4 regions of the Paenibacillus graminis genome follow, and region 2 is predicted to be linked to each of the others. Evidence: riboswitches for the same ligand, from Rfam matches in the RefSeq annotation. Region 2 holds a riboswitch; each other region holds the start of a gene.

Region 1 (4,213 bases), 3.4 Mb from region 2:
GCTCCTGATTTTGCTATAAATCATATTACAAATACTATCCGCAAAGCAGGAACGGACAAAGAAGGCCTCCGATATGAATCCTCAGTTACAGTAAGCAATAGAGGCAGCCAGTACGGGGATGTGCCGGTAAAGTTTACCTTCGCGGACGGATATACCGTTCAAAGATATTGGAATGGGGAAAACAAGCAAACGACATTTCAGCTGTCCTACAAAGCGCCGCTCCTATCGGCAGAGATTGATCCGGAGCACTCCGTCCTGCTGGAGAGCAAACATCTGAACAATTTCAGAGTCGCCGAACTGGAACCTGATACGCTCTCACGCTGGACGCTCAGCATGACCAACCTGATTGAAAATCTGCTCGGAACTCTTGTCTGGTGAGGTGAAGGATTGTGAAAAGATCGATAAGCCGCGGCTGGCGCAGCATGAAAGAGCAATTTTATATCTTGATCCTGTTATTTATCTACCGGCTTTTCTGGGGCTATATCATGTACAAGTTTGTCAAAAGCGCCGTGGTTCCCGTGCTGCTGCGCTACCCGGATCAGCATGCGGGAGGCAGCGGAATGGGCAGGCTGCTGTACTATGTGGAGGGGCAATTCGCTCTGGGTAACGACCCGGCGGTTCAGCATTGGCTCTGGATGCTTCTGGCACTGAGCGCAGCAAGGCTGCTGCTCTCCCCATTTATCCGCGCAGGGCTGCTCCATGAGCTGCATCAGGAGCGCAAAGGGGAGCGTGGTATGTTCTTTTTTCCGGGCATGAGGCTGTACGGGCTTCCAGTGATGCTGTTCAGTCTCATAGAATGGGTGCTGGCGGTCCTGCCTTTATACTGGCTTCTTCCCAAAATGTACAACCTGCTGCTAAGCGGGATTCTGGACTATAGACAGCTGCTGAAGCTGGCCCCTTATATTCTGGCTTGGCTTGTGTATCTATTCTTCATTCGAAAGCTGTTGCTTTACATGCAGTTCGGTTATACGGCCGGAACAGGAATACTCCCATCCTTGATGGTATGCCTGAAGGTCATTGTCCCATCTGTAGGACTGTCCCTAGTGCTGGGGGCATGCGGGCTGGTGATGATGCTTGTTTGCGGAGCAACTGCGCTGCTCTGTCCTGGACTTCCGGCATTTCTGCTCCGCCAGTTCTCCCCGCTTCCCACTACATTGTTTAAAATGTGGGGAATCGCCGCACAGTACCACCTCTGGGGCAGTAAAACATTTCCACAATAATAGTGCCGCTTAACCGGCATAATAAAAGAGTCGCTACTCCTTTTTGGGAGCGGGACTCTTTTTTGAGTTACAAAGTGATGAAGAGTATTTGCAAAACTGTAAATCCTCTGGTACAATGATGCCTGTACTACTAGTAACAAATTTGTAATCTTTAAGTTACAGCTTGTCAACCATACTTAACTTAAGCATTAAAACTTGTCAACACACGCTCTTCTGGTGCATAAAACGCCAAATTCCCTGCACCGGGAAGCGGGGGAACCATATCTTGGGTGAATTGATCTCGCTTTAGAGGGGTCATAGGGGACCTTCTACCGAATCCTTAAGCTAACCTCGCAGGCCTTGGAAGGAGTACATCATTTGAAAAGTCAGAATTTCAAGAAGAAATGCACCGCAGCAGCACTTGGATTAGTGATGGTATTTACATTGGGAGCCGGAAGCGCTTTCGCCGATTCCAAGATGGACACCGTTATCGCAAAAACAATCGGAACCACCTATAAATTCGGGGGCACCAGCACCAGCGGTTTTGACTGCTCCGGATTCACCAGGTACGTATTCAAAAATGTCGGACTTACCCTGCCGCGCACTTCCAAAGCTCAATTCAGTGTTGGAACCTCTGTATCCCGCAACAACTTGCGTTCAGGCGACCTCGTCTTCTTTAACACTTTTGGATCGGGAGTTTCCCATGTTGGAATTTATGTCGGCAATGGCAAATTCGCACAATCCTCCAGTTCACGCGGCGTGACCATAACTTCACTGAGCCAAGCCTACTGGGCCAACCGCTACGTTGGCGCCAAACGAGTGATGAGCACTACAGCGTATCAGGCTGTTGCCTACGATTGATAAACGTTATTCCCCTCATTATTGCTACCTCTAACAACTAAATGTAACTTATACGGACCCGGAGCTGATTATTGCCGTAATCATTTCCGGGGTTTTTCTTTTCCTTATTCTCCCTTTTACACGTTTCGGAGTTCTTTGAAACACCTTTTTGCTAAATATTCCAAAAAACTCTGCCATAAAGCTTACGCAGCGCGTAAAATGAGCCTTTAGAATAGATTTTTGTCTCGTCAAACGGAAAAAATATGCATTAATATGCTTTAAATGATTGCCAAGAGCTTCTGTCTTTGTTACAATTATCGCAGTGAGTTGATAGTAACATTTTTGTAATTATTCAAACTTAATTTACAAACATTTTGTCATGTATTGATCAGCAAGCTAATCCTAATCAACAGTTGTGCCGAGTTCCCTAATAATTAGGGAAACGGGGGAACCGATTTTGGGTGAATTGACCTCCTATTCACAGAGGGGTCATAGGGGACCTTCAACCGAACCCTTAAGCTAACCTCGTAGGCAATTGGAAGGGGTATTTACTTTTGAAGAAGAAGCTGGCCGCAGCATTACTGAGTTTTTCCATTATCCTTACCATAGGAGCAGGAAGCGCTTTCGCAGACTCCAAAATGGATCAGGTTATCGACAAAGCTATCGGAACGAAATACGTATCAGGCGGAATATCGACTAACGGGTTTGATTGCTCCGGATTTACGATGTATGTTTTTGACAAGATCGGAATCAACCTTCCTCACCAGTCCGGGTCCCAGTACCAAATGGGAACTGCAATATCGCGTGACAACATCAGACCGGGCGATCTCGTATTCTTTAATACAAGCGGCAATGGCGTATCCCATGTCGGTATTTATGTCGGTGAAGGCAAATTCGCACATGCATCTTCTAAACGTGGTGTAACCGTCAGCTCCTTGAATGACAGCTACTACGTCAACCGCTACGTTGGCGCCAAACGAATTATGAGCACAGATGCTTATCAGAATGTAGCTTCCGATTCCCAAGACAACGATGATGTACAATAAACAGCATTTGTAATTCCCAAAGGCTCTTCTCCAGGATTTTTGCCGAAATTCTGGAGGGGGGCTTTTTTTTGCCTTTTGCCTACAAGAAATATTTACCCTGCTCATTATTTGCCAAACACAAAAACCCCTAATTTTCGCTATTTTCCAAAATAATATTCTGCGATCAAGGGCTTCACCTTCTCTTAAAGTTTTTGCGTCCCAAAAGGAGGTTATGTATATAATTAAAGATATAACGTTTCACTTTGGATGGGAGGCCGATACCTGATGATTAGTTCCCCCGCAACCTTTTACACTGTTCCTATGGATGTTATCCACGCTGCCGAAATATGCCAATGGGTCTATAAGCCACCGTATAACATTTACGGCTGGATGTCCTGGGAGCAGATGCAGGCTTTGGGCATTGAGTTCGGTGATCCCCGGCTTCGAAGTGAGCAATATGTCTCAGTGGTGAACGGTCAAGGCATGCTCTGCGGCTTCGCGCAGCTCTTCCCCATGGAAGGTGTAGTCCGGCTTGGAATCGGCATGCGGCCGGATCTGTGCGGACATGGCATGGGGCATCTGTTCATGAATGCTGTCGTCAAGGAGGCTCTGGAACGTTATCCCGACCGTGAAATTGATCTGGAGGTGCTGACGTGGAACCAACGGGCCATTCGCGCTTATCAAAAAAGCGGATTTACCATTACTGATACTTATGAACGCCGGACCCCAACAGGTGACAAGCCTTTTTACTGTATGGTCTATGATAAATAGCACAAATCAGTCAATTATTTGTTACAAAAGCTATGATAACGCTTTACCTTCTTGTATAATGTAGAAAGCAGCTTACATGGAGGGGACGGATGCAGATGCAGAAATGGATCATGAGCGGTTTATTTTTTGCCGCCTGTGCCTTTGCGGTAGTCTTAATGTTTACTTTGCCGGGCAAAGCCGAAGTCGCTGAGGAGAACAAGCCAACCATGCCGGAAGTACAGCTGGATGCTGCGGGTGCGGAGGCCATAGTGAAGGCTAATTGCATTACCTGCCATGGGGATCAGCTCCAGGGTGGTGTAGGACCCAGCCTGCAGCAGGAAGGCGGCAAGCATGATGTCGGGGAGATCTTCACCATTGTGACTAAAGGCCGCGGACAAA
Region 2 (4,213 bases):
TGCAGAACCGCCTGCCACCAATGCTTGGTGATAAACTGAGGGATGAGTACAGTAATATGGTCGGTTGAAGCAGTCTTCCACTCTACTGTATCTATGAATTTGACCAGCGGACGGAGAATACTGCGATAGCGGGAACGGAGAACAATCAGGCGCACGCCCGGATTCCATTCCTCCCATTTCTGCTCCATTTTGTTGATCTCTTCTTCATCAAAGCCTACATACACAGCCACCACATTATCCGTTAAGGACTTGGCATAGCTGATCGAATGCAGCACTGCGCGTGTTACACCGGCGACAGGTACGACCACTGTGCTTCCCTTGATGCAGGGTTTATCCGTTGCCGGACAAATCCGCAGCTGATCCGCAGTATTCAGGTAATGGTGGTGAATCCTGTGGAACACGAACATTACAATCGGCAGGAAGATAAAGGCCATCCAGACGCTGGAGAATTTGGTGATAATGAAGATTAAGGTAATGGTCAGAGTCGTAAGCATCCCCACCGTGTTCACGGCAAATTTATTCTGCCATCCTTTAGGTCTGGTTTTGTACCAATGCACCATCATCCCTAGTTGGGACAGCGTAAACGGAATGAAAACACCCACCGCATACAATGGAATCAAACTTTCCGTATTTCCGTGAAAGGCCGCGACCAGCAGAGCTGACAATACGCCCAAAAAGATAATGCCGTTCGAGAAGCCCAAGCGGTCACCGCGGACCATAAATGCATGAGGCAAATATTTGTCTTTGGCAAACATAAACGCCAGCAGCGGGAACGCCGAGTAGGCTGTATTCGCAGCCAGGAACAAAATGACAGCTGTGATCCCTTGTATGAAAAAGTACAAACCGCCGCGCCCAAACGTAGATTCGGCAATTTGCGAGACCACCGTAGCTTTTTCATCAGGCGTAATTCCATACCAGTAAGCCAGCAGCGTGATTCCCGTAAACATAATTCCCAGGATAAGCCCCATCATCATCAGGGTTTTGGCGGCATTTTTCTCCGCAGGCGCCTTGAAGTTCGGAATGGCGTTCGAGACAGCCTCTACCCCGGTCAGAGCCGAACAGCCCGAGCTGAAGGCCTTAAGCAGCAAAAACAAACTGACATTCGACACAGCCGCCCCGATTTCAGGAACATTTGCATGTGCTCCGCCGGTTGCATATTTGAATACCCCCGCAATGATCAATACGAAGATCGATACCACGAACAGATACACGGGAATCGCGATGAATGATGCAGATTCTGTTACCCCCCGCAGATTGACGATGGTCAAGAGCAGAATCACAGTAACAGCGATAAGTACGCTATGATTATGAAGACTTGGAAAAGCGGAGGTGATCGCATCCGTGCCCGCCGATGCACTGACCGCAACGGTCAAAATATAATCCACCAGCAAAGATCCTCCGGCGAGGAGTCCGGTTGGAACACCCAGATTGCTTTTGGCTACGATATACGCGCCACCGCCCTGCGGATAAGCAAAGATGGTCTGACGGTAGGATAAAATCAGTATAGCCAGCAGGCCCAATACGGCTAGTGCGATTGGCAATGAGTACCAGATAGCCGTGAAGCCTGCAGCCACCAGCACAATCAGGATTTGTTCCGTTCCGTAGGCTACAGACGAGAGCGCATCAGAAGACAGGACAGCCAGTGCTTTCACCTTGGATAACTTTTCATGATCGAGTTCGTTCGACTTCATCGGACGCCCGATCAATAGTCGTTTTACCTTGCTTACCATTGTAGTAACAGTTCCTCTCTTTGTTAGGTTGAAACGGTAATACCGTGCGCTGTTTTCATTGGTGGATTTTCATAAATGCAGGCACAAAAATAAGCATACGGAAATGATCCGCATGCTTACGCATCGTCATTATCCCACCATTGCTTACGAGGTTAGCTGGCGGATTCGGGCTGTGGTAGCCCTACGGTTGCAGCCCTTGCGGACCGCCCCGATTCACCCCTTTGGCCTTAGGCCAATGTTGGTTCCCCCGTTTTTCCATACGGAAAATTCAGCGCATATTCAACTTCTCACAAGGTCTAATGATAGTCTACAATGAGCCTTCCGTAAAGCGGTGAAAAAAATGAAAAAAGAATGAAAAAACATCCAAATTACGCAAAACAACGATGAGGGAACTCGCGATCTTTCATTCTCTGCGATTATCCCTTTATCACGTGTTTTTTCAAGGTTTTGATCGCTAATTGTGTCAGAAATTTCAGGATTAATTGAACCTCTTAATCCTGCTGCGATATTCTTTATTCTACGTTATCCTCTTTACGCCCGATCCAGAGCAAAATTGCGATTAGCGCAAAGGCAATTAAGGCTAACAAAGGGATCGTAATAAACCCGAAATAATTCAGATAGTCCTTGTTGCAGGGTACGCCAATTGTGCAGGGAAGCACCTTGCTGAGCGCCGGTATCTTCTGCTCTGCATAATGATAGATAGAAATGCACCCGCCAATGAGACTTAGGGGCAGCACATAGGGAATGATCTTTTTGTCATTCCGGTAGGTCGCAATGCCCAGCAGGATAAGCTGCGGGTACATAAAAATCCGCTGGAACCAGCATAACTTGCAGGGCTCGTACTTTAATACCTCACTTAGATACAAACTTCCCGCTACTGCGATAACAGACACAAACCAGGCCAAATAGAGACAGTGGCGTCTGCAGAATGTAGTGGCCTTCATCACTCGGCGCTCACAGCTTCGGAAGCGGACTTAATCTGAGCTTTAATAGCTTCCATATTGAAAGGCTCATCCACTTTGTGTCCATTAATGAATACACTAGGTGTAGAGGTTACACCGGTATCCTTGGCGGTGCTGATATCACTTTGCAGCTCACTTTCATAAGTTCGTTCCTGGATATCTTTGCGTAAAAGATCCAGATCGACAGGCAGCTTTTCCTTCTCCGCAAGACTCACCAGGAAGTCCTCCGTGGCCCACTCTGCATTCTCATCCCCCTGATTGGCGTAAAGCGCATCGTAGTAAGTCCAGAAAGCCTCATTGTTCTGATGATAGACTGATAATGCCGCCAGCGAAGCTGTTTCGGAATCCGGGCCGATAAAAGCCATATTTACAAAGTAGAAAGCTGCTTTATCCTGATTCACATACTCCTGCACAATCTGCGGCTTGATTACACCTGTAAACTGGGCGCAGGCCGGGCATTTGAAATCACCGAACTCGACGATTTTGACAGGGGCATCCTCTTTCCCCAGTCTTGGGAACTCACTGTAATTGAAATCAACCGCTTTGCCTGAATCTGCCGATGAAGAGGAATCCCTCGATGCCAACATGAAAAGTCCGACAAAAATTATCACCACAATTGCGACCGTACTAATAATTAGAATTCTCGTTTTCTGTTTCTGCTGCTCCAGCTCAGCCCTGCGTTTCTCAGCTTTACTTAGCCCGGAAACCATGACATTGTTTGTTTTAGATTTGCCCAAAAGAGAGTTCCTTTCTGTCCTGGAGGGACTGTTGTGAGGAATCATATTCTTTAAAATTATATAATTAAAACTCTCCGCTTGGCAAACCTTCGTTCAACCCGCTTCCGACTTCTCCCGCTTCTCCCGGATTCCCTGTTCATTGGAATTTCCTACCGCCGGGAAGGTGTCCATAAGCTGCAGCGGGATCTTAAAAAAGAAGTCCGTCCCCCCGTCCCTTGCCTTTTCCGTCCAGATGCTTCCATCCATAAGCTCAACAAGCTTTTTGCAGATCGCCAGCCCTAAGCCAGTTCCCTGGTACTTGCGGTTATGCGAAGCATCCACCTGCGAGAAGGGCTGAAACAACAGCTTCAACTTGTCCGGTGCAATCCCGATTCCTGTGTCACTGACTCTGAACAGCAGTCCCAGGGAAGCCCCCTCTTTGCTGTAGGTTTCAAGAGCAACTGTTATGCCTCCCTCATGAGTAAACTTAACTGCATTGCCAATCAGATTCACCAGAATCTGGCGGATCCGCGCACTGTCCCCGATTAATTGTTCAGGAATGGACGGGGCGATCTCAAGGGTCAATGCAAGCCCTTTGTGGCTCGCCGCAACCGTGAACAGATTTATGCATTCCCGCAGCAATGCAGGAAGCTTGAACGGCGATTTTACCAGCAGCATGTTCTCGGCTTCAAGACGGGAAATATCGAGCACATCGTTCATCACATTCAGCAATGCAAGACTGCTCGTATTTTGCAGCTTCAACAATTCCTGATGCCCGGGTGCCGTGATTTCCTCCGCGAGCAGT
Region 3 (4,213 bases), 2.9 Mb from region 2:
TCCAACAGCTGGAAGCAGCTGCTGACCCTGCCTGTATCCCGCGCTGTTTTTTATTGGGCCAAGGCCTTGTGGGTTCTGATCCTGCTCTTATGTACCGTCTTACTGATTATTGCCGGCCTGTCCCTGCTCTGGATCTGCTACACATCCGAACCGCTGCCGTTCCAGTTCCTAATCAAGCAGATCGTGTACAGCTTTCTCGCCTCAACTGCGGTGCTGGGGCTGCAGATGTGGCTGTCTATCCAGTTCCCGAACCAGGCCATTCCGATGTCCATCGGCTTGCTGGGCGCCGTTTCCGGCCTATTCATCGCGCGGGACAGCGGCGCAGCATTGTGGACCTGGCTATGGCCATGGGCCTATCCGACCCTGTCCAGTCCGTTCATGGCACATCCCGGGAGGTGGATTGGCATCAGTGCAGGCCTGGGAACGGTGCTGCTGGCCGCCGGGGCCCTGCATTTCAAAAACAAACAATTTTAATTAACAGAGGTGTGATTATGGAAGATTTGATGAAAGCTGAACGAATGAAGCTGCAGTATCCAGTCCTCTTCATCCTGTTCCTCATCGGTGCGCTGGGAACGGTGATGCTCGGTATCAATAGTTTGAATTCAGAAAATTTCGCCGGTTTTTATGTGCGGGGCTGGAAAACCTTTTATCTGCATATGGCCAGCTTTCACGGCTTGTTTTTATATCCTCTTTATGCCGGGGTGCTGGCTTCTTTTCTCTGCCGTTATGAGCATATTAACGGGGGGTGGAAACAACTGTTTTGTCTGCCTATTCCCCGTTCCCGTGTCTATTATGCCAAATTGGGGACGCTCATGCTGCTGTTAGGTTTAATTCAATTGCTTTTTGCCGGATCATATCTGCTCGCGGGAGAACTGCTTCAATTGGGGAATGACTTGGATTTTACCGGATTAATCATCGGTACGGTTGGAGGGTGGCTGGCCCTGCTGCCGTTTGCGGCGCTGCAGTTATGGGTTTCCATGCGCTTGAAGTCGTTTGTGTCCTCTCTGATTTTATCGGCTTCGATTGTGATCGCCAATATTGTGCTTACCGGGCTTCATGCTTCGGTCGGCGCCTGGTTTCCTTCCACAACGGCCTACTACGCGATGTATCCAAGGGGGACCGCATTGTCGCCCCGGCTGGATGTGATCCCGTTCATTCTCATTGTGGCCGCAACCTCTGCTGCTTACATCTGGGCGGGCCGCCGGTCGCTTATGCGTGGAGCCCAGCTGTAGAGAAGTGTTGAGAAACCCCGCTGCTTTCGAGAAACGGAGCAAAAAAGAGCAAATCACCGGCCGCTTAAGAGCGAAACCAAAGAATGCGCCTTCATTCGTGAAGTGGAGGCATTTTTGGCTTCTTTTGTCATCCGCAACGTTTTACATTAAACGGCTACAGGCGTAAGATTCAAATCAACAACCGAAAGAAATATAACTGTTCTCAAATGGCTGAATTCCAGTAATGGGAACGGGGGAACCAATGGTGAATGCGGCTTTTGCTCAGATAGCTTCCGCTCACCTGGGGTGAATCCTTGCAGCGTGCTGATAAGCCGCTTCTTACAAGGTAGGGCAATCTCGCTGCCCGAATCCGTCAGCTAACCCCGTAAGCCTCGAAGAGAGAGGATGAGCGCCATGATCGATTGACCGACCACGGAGAGCCCTGCCGCTCCTGTGGTCTTTTTGCTGTGCCTGCAGTAAGGAAAGGCGGTATCTATAAGGAAGCTAAAATCTTATAACAACGAAAATTAGAGTGTTGGATGTGATCTGAAATGCTTAAAAAGGGGGGGGTAATATCGTTACGGTATTTATCGTGTGCTTCTGGGTTGGACTATTGCTCCTCCTCAGCGGCGGATTTCATGGGCATGGCCTGGCGGGTCATCTGCATATGGGAGGCGGCGATGCTGGTGGTCCGGGCTTTGTGCCCATACTCCCTCTGATGGTGTTTGTCACGGTCTGGGGGGGCACCGGTTATGTGCTTACCCGGTTCAGCGGAATGAATAGGCTTGCAGTGGTGCTGATTGGCACCGTGGTTGCTTTGCTGGTCGGCTGTCTGATGTATGCAGTGCTGGCCCGGGTGATGACCCGGTATGACAACAGCATGAATGAATTGGATTATGAGCAGGCGGGGCAACTTGGGTACATCAGCATTGCTGCAGCGGATGGCGCAGTTGGAGAAATGAAATATGTGCTGCATGGAACGATGCGCTCCATTGGAGTGCGGGCCGAAACCGGCCAGCAGCTTGTGAGGGGCGACAGGGTGATTATTCTGAAGGTGGATAAAGGAATAGCGTCTGTAACCCTCTTCGAGAGGGAAAGTGGACAATTATAAATAACGGGGAGTGTCGAACCGGATGGTTATGCTCTATTTAATTGCAGGAATTGTTGTTGTTATTCTGCTGGCTTTGTTCAGTATCGTGAACGCTTATAAAAAAGTTCCGCCCAATCAGGCAATGATTGTGTACGGCCTCGGCGGAAAAAGAGTGGTTCAGGGCGGCGGGACGTTCGTCATTCCCGGCTTCCAGAACAATAAGACCATCTCCATGATGCTGATGAGCTTCGATGTGATCCCGGCGCAGGCGATGTTCTCCCAGCAGGGCATCAAGCTCAACCTGGAAGCGGTAGCCCAGATTAAGATTAAAAGCGATCCTACCGCTATTCTGACTGCCAGTGAGCAGTTTATCGACCGGCCGGAAGAAGACCGCGAGACAATTATCCTGCATTCGGTGGAAGGGCATTTGCGCGGCTTGATCGGACAATTAACGGTAGAATCCATTCTGAAGACCCCTGACGAAATCAACAGCAAGATGCGGGAGACCTGCTCGGAAGACCTGGACAAGATGGGGCTGGAGGTAGTCAGCTTCACCATTAAGAAAATTACGGATGACAAAGGGTATATCGACAACATGGGGGTTCCGGAAATTGAGCGCATCCGCCGCGATGCCAGCATCGCTAAGGCGGAGGCGGAACGCGACATTCAGATCAAGCAGGCCGAAGCGGAGAAGGAGTCCTCCATCGCCAAAGCCAATGCGCATCAGGCCACCATTGAAGCGGGAACCGCCGCCCGCGCCAAGGAATCTCAGTTCGAGAAGGAATTGAACATTAAGCAGGCGGACTTTAAGCTGGAGACAGAAGTGAAGAAAGCACAGGCGGATCTTGCATACGAATTGCAGCAGAACAAAATCAAACAGTCGCTGGTTACCGAGCAGGTCAAGATCACGCAGATGGAAGCAGAGGCTAACCGGACTGTCCGGGAAATCGAAGTAGAGCTGAGACAGAAGGAGCTGGAGGCAACGGTGATTAAGCCTGCCCAGGCGGAGAACCAGGCTACCATTATGAGAGCGGAAGCAGCCAAGCAGCGGCAAATTCTTGAGGCGGAAGCAGAGGCGGCCACGACGACCAAGCGGGGGCTGGCCACAGCGGAAGCCGAGCTGGCGAAGGGGAGAGCCAACGCGGAAATTGTTCAATTGGCCGGAGCGGCGGAAGCGGGAGCGCTGGAGAAGAAAGCCGAGGCATACAAACAGTTCACGCAGGCTGCGCTTACCGTGGAATTCCTGAAAGTCCTGCCTGAATTGGCCGAGAAAATCGCTGCTCCGCTGGCCAAGGTCGATAAGATTACAGTGATTTCCCAGGATGGAGCTTCATCCGGCGTGAACAAAATTACCAGCGATATCGCCAAAATCATGGCCCAGGTTCCTGAATTGACCCAGACGCTTACCGGTATGAACGTGACTGAGGCGCTCAGCGGGCTGCTCGGGCGGGATAAAGAGCAGTAATCTGCAGCTTCGTAAGGTGTTAATTGTCACCGATAACATTAAGGAATAGGAAAAATAGATTGAAGGTTTTAAAACAGTTAAGAAGCTCAAGTATGCGGACATACTGCCGATACTTGGGCTTTTTGTTATTGTTCAGGAAATTATGTTTTCTTTCGCCTGTGAATAAAATTCGCATAAAGTTGGGGATAAAGACGTGATGCTGCGGATTAGTATAAAAGTTCTTTCTTTGAGAAGATCGCATAGCTGATTTTGTACATCATCAAGTTCCATGCCAGCGCTATCACCGGGGAACAGCACAGCAGGATAAATTTAAGCTGATCTGTGAAAGAAACACCAAAGAAGATAAGAATCTCATATACACCAAAGCAAATTACAGCGGGTATTATAAAGGAAACAAGTGATAATGTACGAGCCTTTTCTGTACCGAACTTAAATAAGAGAGGGATA
Region 4 (4,213 bases), 3.3 Mb from region 2:
AAGTATAATGACCCCTCTGCGTTCCATAGCGAGCGCTATCTTGGCGATGACTTTGCGGTCGACTGCCGATCCGCCGGTCTCGATAGTATCGGCCTCAACAGCCCGTTTTATGGCAACGGTGTCGCTTTTGCCTTCCACAACGATTAATTCTTTGATCATTTTTTTGTACTCCTTACTCTGCAACGCAAAAAGAAGAGGATTCGCTCCCCTTCCTTTTGGCTAAAGAATGTATAAGTGATGAGCGGCAGCTCTGTAATTTCACGTTCAGATTCCTGAGAATTCCTTAAGTGCTACCCTCACTATATCCTATAAACCGCTAATTTGCAAAGTATCTGCCACTTAGTTCAGTTCTGGCTTCACAGGCCCTATCACATAGATCGTGCGTGATTTCCGGCCAAAGTTACGGGCATGGCTCAGTGAATCATAATACACATCCACCTTGTTGCCTTTAATGGCACCGCCGGTATCCTCTGCACGGCGAAACCCAAGTCCCTCAATGTACACCCACCAGCCGATAGGGATTACGCTCGGATCCACAGCAATGGTCCGGCCTTCCGTTACGCGTGTGCCGGAAGCCGTACGGTTGCCAATACCAGGCTCTTCCGATGAATAGGCCGTCATGGATACATTTCTGATAATTTTCTTGTACTCAAAATCTACGCCTGCTTTACTGGCAACATTGTTGCTTTTTGCGCTCACTTTGGATGTTTTAGAAGTTGTTGTTGATTTAGAAGTTACGGTAGTGGCTACAACAGCTTTGGGAAGCGGTTTGGTACCAATGGCAATGATTTTGTCTTTGGTGACCGCCTGTACTTCCTTGCCGACCATACGCATGGATGCCAGCTCGCCATCTCGGTAGATTTTCTCGATGTGCTGGATCATTACGCCCGGTTTGCCCGCTTGTGCAACTCTCACCGTTCCCTTGGTCAGGGAGGGGTCTGCGGTTTTAATGACTCGGAAAGGCAAAGCTGTTGTCCGCTGTACCACTTGCTTGTTAACCCGAACAATTTTGACTTCCATGTCTGCAGAAACTGCGGTGCCTAGCGAAGGGTAAATCTTGTCATAGCTTTCCAGGCCAATGCCCAGTTTGTCAATCGCCTGACCGATTGTATCTTCGGTCGTGTACAACGTTTTGGTGGTCCCATCCGTAGTGATCTTAATCGCCTGCGCACGGTTGATGACGACACGGTCTCCGTCCTTTATTTCATCACTAAGGCCAATAGATAAAGCATCATGCGGCTGCAGCGAAATTTGTTCCTTGGCCAGCACATCGCCGAGCAGCGCATCCCGCGTCTCAAGCGTTTGTACCTTCCCGTCTATTACTAAAGTTATTTCTTTAATGCTTTGACCGTGTACGTACAGCAGAATTACCAGCGCGATAACAATTGAGGCCGCGCCTGCAAGCGAAAGTACGCGAGAATTCACTTGCTTCCACCGAAATGCGAAAGACCTGCTGGATGATTGCGAATCATGGGATACTTCTGGTTGGAATACGCCCACTCTCTCCATCCTCCTTACATAGCCCCGTCGTCCAAGTTGTATAACAAAGGTGACTTCATCACTTCTGACGAAACTAGGTTTGAGATTGCACAGGATACGCCCGCATTGCTTTAGCGTTTCCTGCTCATGGATCGCCTGCTCGGCATAGCTACTCCAGATACCTGTTATATAACAGTATGCCGGGAACATCCGCATTATTCAAAAACAAAAAAAGCCCGAAAAGAGTTCACAGAGGACTCTTTCGTGGCTCTCCGGGTGTCAGAATACGCGGGAATGTTTATGCACGAGGTTTCCTCTCTTACTTGCGCTTACGGGGTTAGCTGTCGGGTTCGGGCATAAGAGAGACGCCCTATCTCAGGTCACCCGCTCACGGCGGTTGCCCTCAAATTCACCCCAAAGACCACGTAAAGAAATCAAATAACGTCTGCGGCATTTCTGTGTGCACTATGCGGCAGAGCATCATTGGTTCCCCCGTTCTCCATACGGAGACTCAGCGAGACGATCCATGAATTTGGTGACTGTCACAGTAACAACAGCTCACTTCACTGAAAAGATGATATCCTGTTTTGATGCATGTTGTAAAGGAGCATTCAACCACGTTTACGCAAAAAAATGATTAAAATATTGTAATAATCAGCTGTTTTTATGTTAAAAAAGTTTAATATATCGGCTATACTTCTTTTTTCACCGCATTTTCTCCCGTTTTCAGACAATTCCAAATCGTTCCAGGGCGTTCGCATACGTAATTTCAGCTAATTCCTGTAAATCAATCCCTTTTATTTCCGCAGCAGCCTCAGCCACAAGCTTCACATAAGCACTCTCATTTCGCTTCCCGCGGAAGGGGTGCGGCGTCAAATATGGGGAGTCAGTTTCGATCAAAAGCCGGTCCATTGGAGTCTGAGCGAGCACCTCTTTTGGCACCCTCGCATTCTTAAAAGTTACAGGTCCCCCGAAGGACAAATGAAAGCCCAAATCAAGACACATTTTGGCCGTTTCCCAGCTGCCGGAGAAGGAGTGCATCACACCGCCGATTTCATTCGCCTTCTCTTCACGCAATATCCGGATTACATCCTCGTGGGCATCCCGATTATGAATACAGATAGGCATTTTTAGTTCACGGGCCAAACCGATCTGTTTGCGGAATACCTCGTGCTGTACCTCTTTTGGGGATGTATCCCAATAATAATCCAGTCCGATTTCTCCAATGGCCACCACCTTTTTATGGCTGCACAGGGAAGCGATCCAGTCCATATCCCCCTCTTTCATGTCAATAGCGTCTACGGGATGCCAGCCGACAGCTGCATAAATATAATCATAAGTCTCTGCCAATTTCATTGTCGTTGGAATCGTATCCCGGTTAAATCCAATGTTAATCATCTTGGTGACTCCAGCCTCTAACGCGCGGGCAATGACCTCCTCACGATCGTCGTCGAATTGTGGGGCATCCAGATGAGTATGTGTGTCGAATAAGCGCATGCAATACCATCCTTTCAGGATTGATTTCTATGATGAATTCCAGAAATTTTTGTATTATTTTGCAAAGATCTCGCCAATGGAACCAGGAAGCCGGGTCAGTGCCTCCTGCAGCTTATCCTGCGGAAAATACAGGTGATACCTGCCCCGGTGGATGCCGCTGATCGAGCGCACTATATCAGATACCTCAGAGATTTCACGCAGCTTGTCATGGCGGTCAAGCAGCAAAATCTGCTTGCTGTCAAACCCCTCTCCCGGACGGAAAACATCGTAAGGCAGATCTGTCGGATAATCGATTTCCAGGTCATAATCCGGATGCAGTCCGGCACCGGCAAAACTGCGGCGGATTTCGTCAATGGTCTCTGAATCAAGATGGTCCATCTCCACATATTTATACAGTTTACGATGAATAAAACGGCTGCATAAGTTAGCCAGTATGTTATCGTCTTCCAGCGTCCACTGCATAAAGGCTGTCTGAACCAAAGCCTCGTCCAGGAGTAAATATTGTTCTACATTAATCTCTCCACCGAATAAATCGCTGAGCGGATTGATCATAAACCGGAAAGAGTACCCCTCCTGGAAAAGCTCTTTCGCCCTCCGGAAAATCTGCCTTAAAATAATTTCCGAGCTGCGCGTAACGGGATGGAAATAAACCTGCCAATACATCTGGTAACGTGACATCAAGTAATCCTCAATGGCGTGCATACCCGATTCTTTTACGACAACACGGCCATTATAGGGTCGCAGCATTCTCAGAATACGGTCAATATCGATCGTCCCATAGTTCACCCCAGTATAATACGCATCCCGCAGCAAATAATCCATACGATCTGCATCCAGAGGGCCTGACACCAGGTTGACAACGATCTCATGTTCATACGTTTTGGCAATCACAGATGCAACCTTTTGAGGGAAATCCTCGCCTACTTCGCGTAAAATTGCTGTAATTTCCGTGTTCTCCTGTATGATTCTGCAGGTCCAGTCCTCATGATTCATTTCAAAAGCTTCTTCTATAGAATGGGAGAAGGGGCCATGCCCCAAATCATGCAGGAGCGCTGCACATAAAGTCAGCAGACTTTCCTCCGGCATCCAATCCTTATAACCGCTGCGTTCAAATTGGGAGATGATTCTCCGCGTAATTTCATAGACACCCAATGAATGGGAAAAACGGCTGTGCTCCGCTCCATGAAAAGTCAGATAAGAAGTGCCGAGCTGGCGGATCCGCCGCAGACGCTGAAAT

What was found. A riboswitch is a leader RNA that binds a small molecule or an ion and turns the genes downstream of it on or off. The one in region 2 is predicted to bind cyclic di-AMP.
Region 1: linked by a shared signal. The riboswitch ahead of PGRAT_RS00505 (C40 family peptidase) and the one ahead of PGRAT_RS16105 (APC family permease) in region 2 are both predicted to bind cyclic di-AMP.
Region 3: linked by a shared signal. The riboswitch ahead of PGRAT_RS04200 (NfeD family membrane protein) and the one ahead of PGRAT_RS16105 (APC family permease) in region 2 are both predicted to bind cyclic di-AMP.
Region 4: linked by a shared signal. The riboswitch ahead of PGRAT_RS00140 (resuscitation-promoting factor) and the one ahead of PGRAT_RS16105 (APC family permease) in region 2 are both predicted to bind cyclic di-AMP.

Annotation. Positions count from the first base shown of each region.
Region 1 is NZ_CP009287.1:102,952-107,164, reverse strand. It holds gene PGRAT_RS00520 (M1 family metallopeptidase) at 1-378, shown strand, start outside; gene PGRAT_RS00515 (hypothetical protein) at 390-1,220, shown strand; cyclic di-AMP (ydaO/yuaA leader) riboswitch at 1,437-1,574, shown strand; gene PGRAT_RS00510 (C40 family peptidase) at 1,632-2,060, shown strand; cyclic di-AMP (ydaO/yuaA leader) riboswitch at 2,446-2,588, shown strand; gene PGRAT_RS00505 (C40 family peptidase) at 2,594-3,085, shown strand; gene PGRAT_RS00500 (GNAT family N-acetyltransferase) at 3,350-3,835, shown strand; gene PGRAT_RS00495 (c-type cytochrome) at 3,931-4,213, shown strand, end outside.
Region 2 is NZ_CP009287.1:3,849,299-3,853,511, forward strand. It holds gene PGRAT_RS16105 (APC family permease) at 1-1,730, opposite strand, end outside; cyclic di-AMP (ydaO/yuaA leader) riboswitch at 1,857-2,014, opposite strand; gene PGRAT_RS16110 (disulfide oxidoreductase) at 2,243-2,674, opposite strand; gene PGRAT_RS16115 (DsbA family protein) at 2,674-3,429, opposite strand; gene PGRAT_RS16120 (ATP-binding protein) at 3,523-4,213, opposite strand, start outside.
Region 3 is NZ_CP009287.1:985,706-989,918, forward strand. It holds gene PGRAT_RS04190 (ABC transporter permease) at 1-474, shown strand, start outside; gene PGRAT_RS04195 (ABC transporter permease) at 492-1,232, shown strand; cyclic di-AMP (ydaO/yuaA leader) riboswitch at 1,431-1,618, shown strand; gene PGRAT_RS04200 (NfeD family membrane protein) at 1,786-2,322, shown strand; gene PGRAT_RS04205 (flotillin family protein) at 2,345-3,766, shown strand; gene PGRAT_RS04210 (ABC-2 transporter permease) at 3,973-4,213, opposite strand, start outside.
Region 4 is NZ_CP009287.1:27,445-31,657, reverse strand. It holds gene rnmV (ribonuclease M5) at 1-159, opposite strand, end outside; gene PGRAT_RS00140 (resuscitation-promoting factor) at 340-1,500, opposite strand; cyclic di-AMP (ydaO/yuaA leader) riboswitch at 1,791-2,006, opposite strand; gene PGRAT_RS00135 (TatD family hydrolase) at 2,206-2,976, opposite strand; gene PGRAT_RS00130 (HD domain-containing protein) at 3,031-4,213, opposite strand, start outside.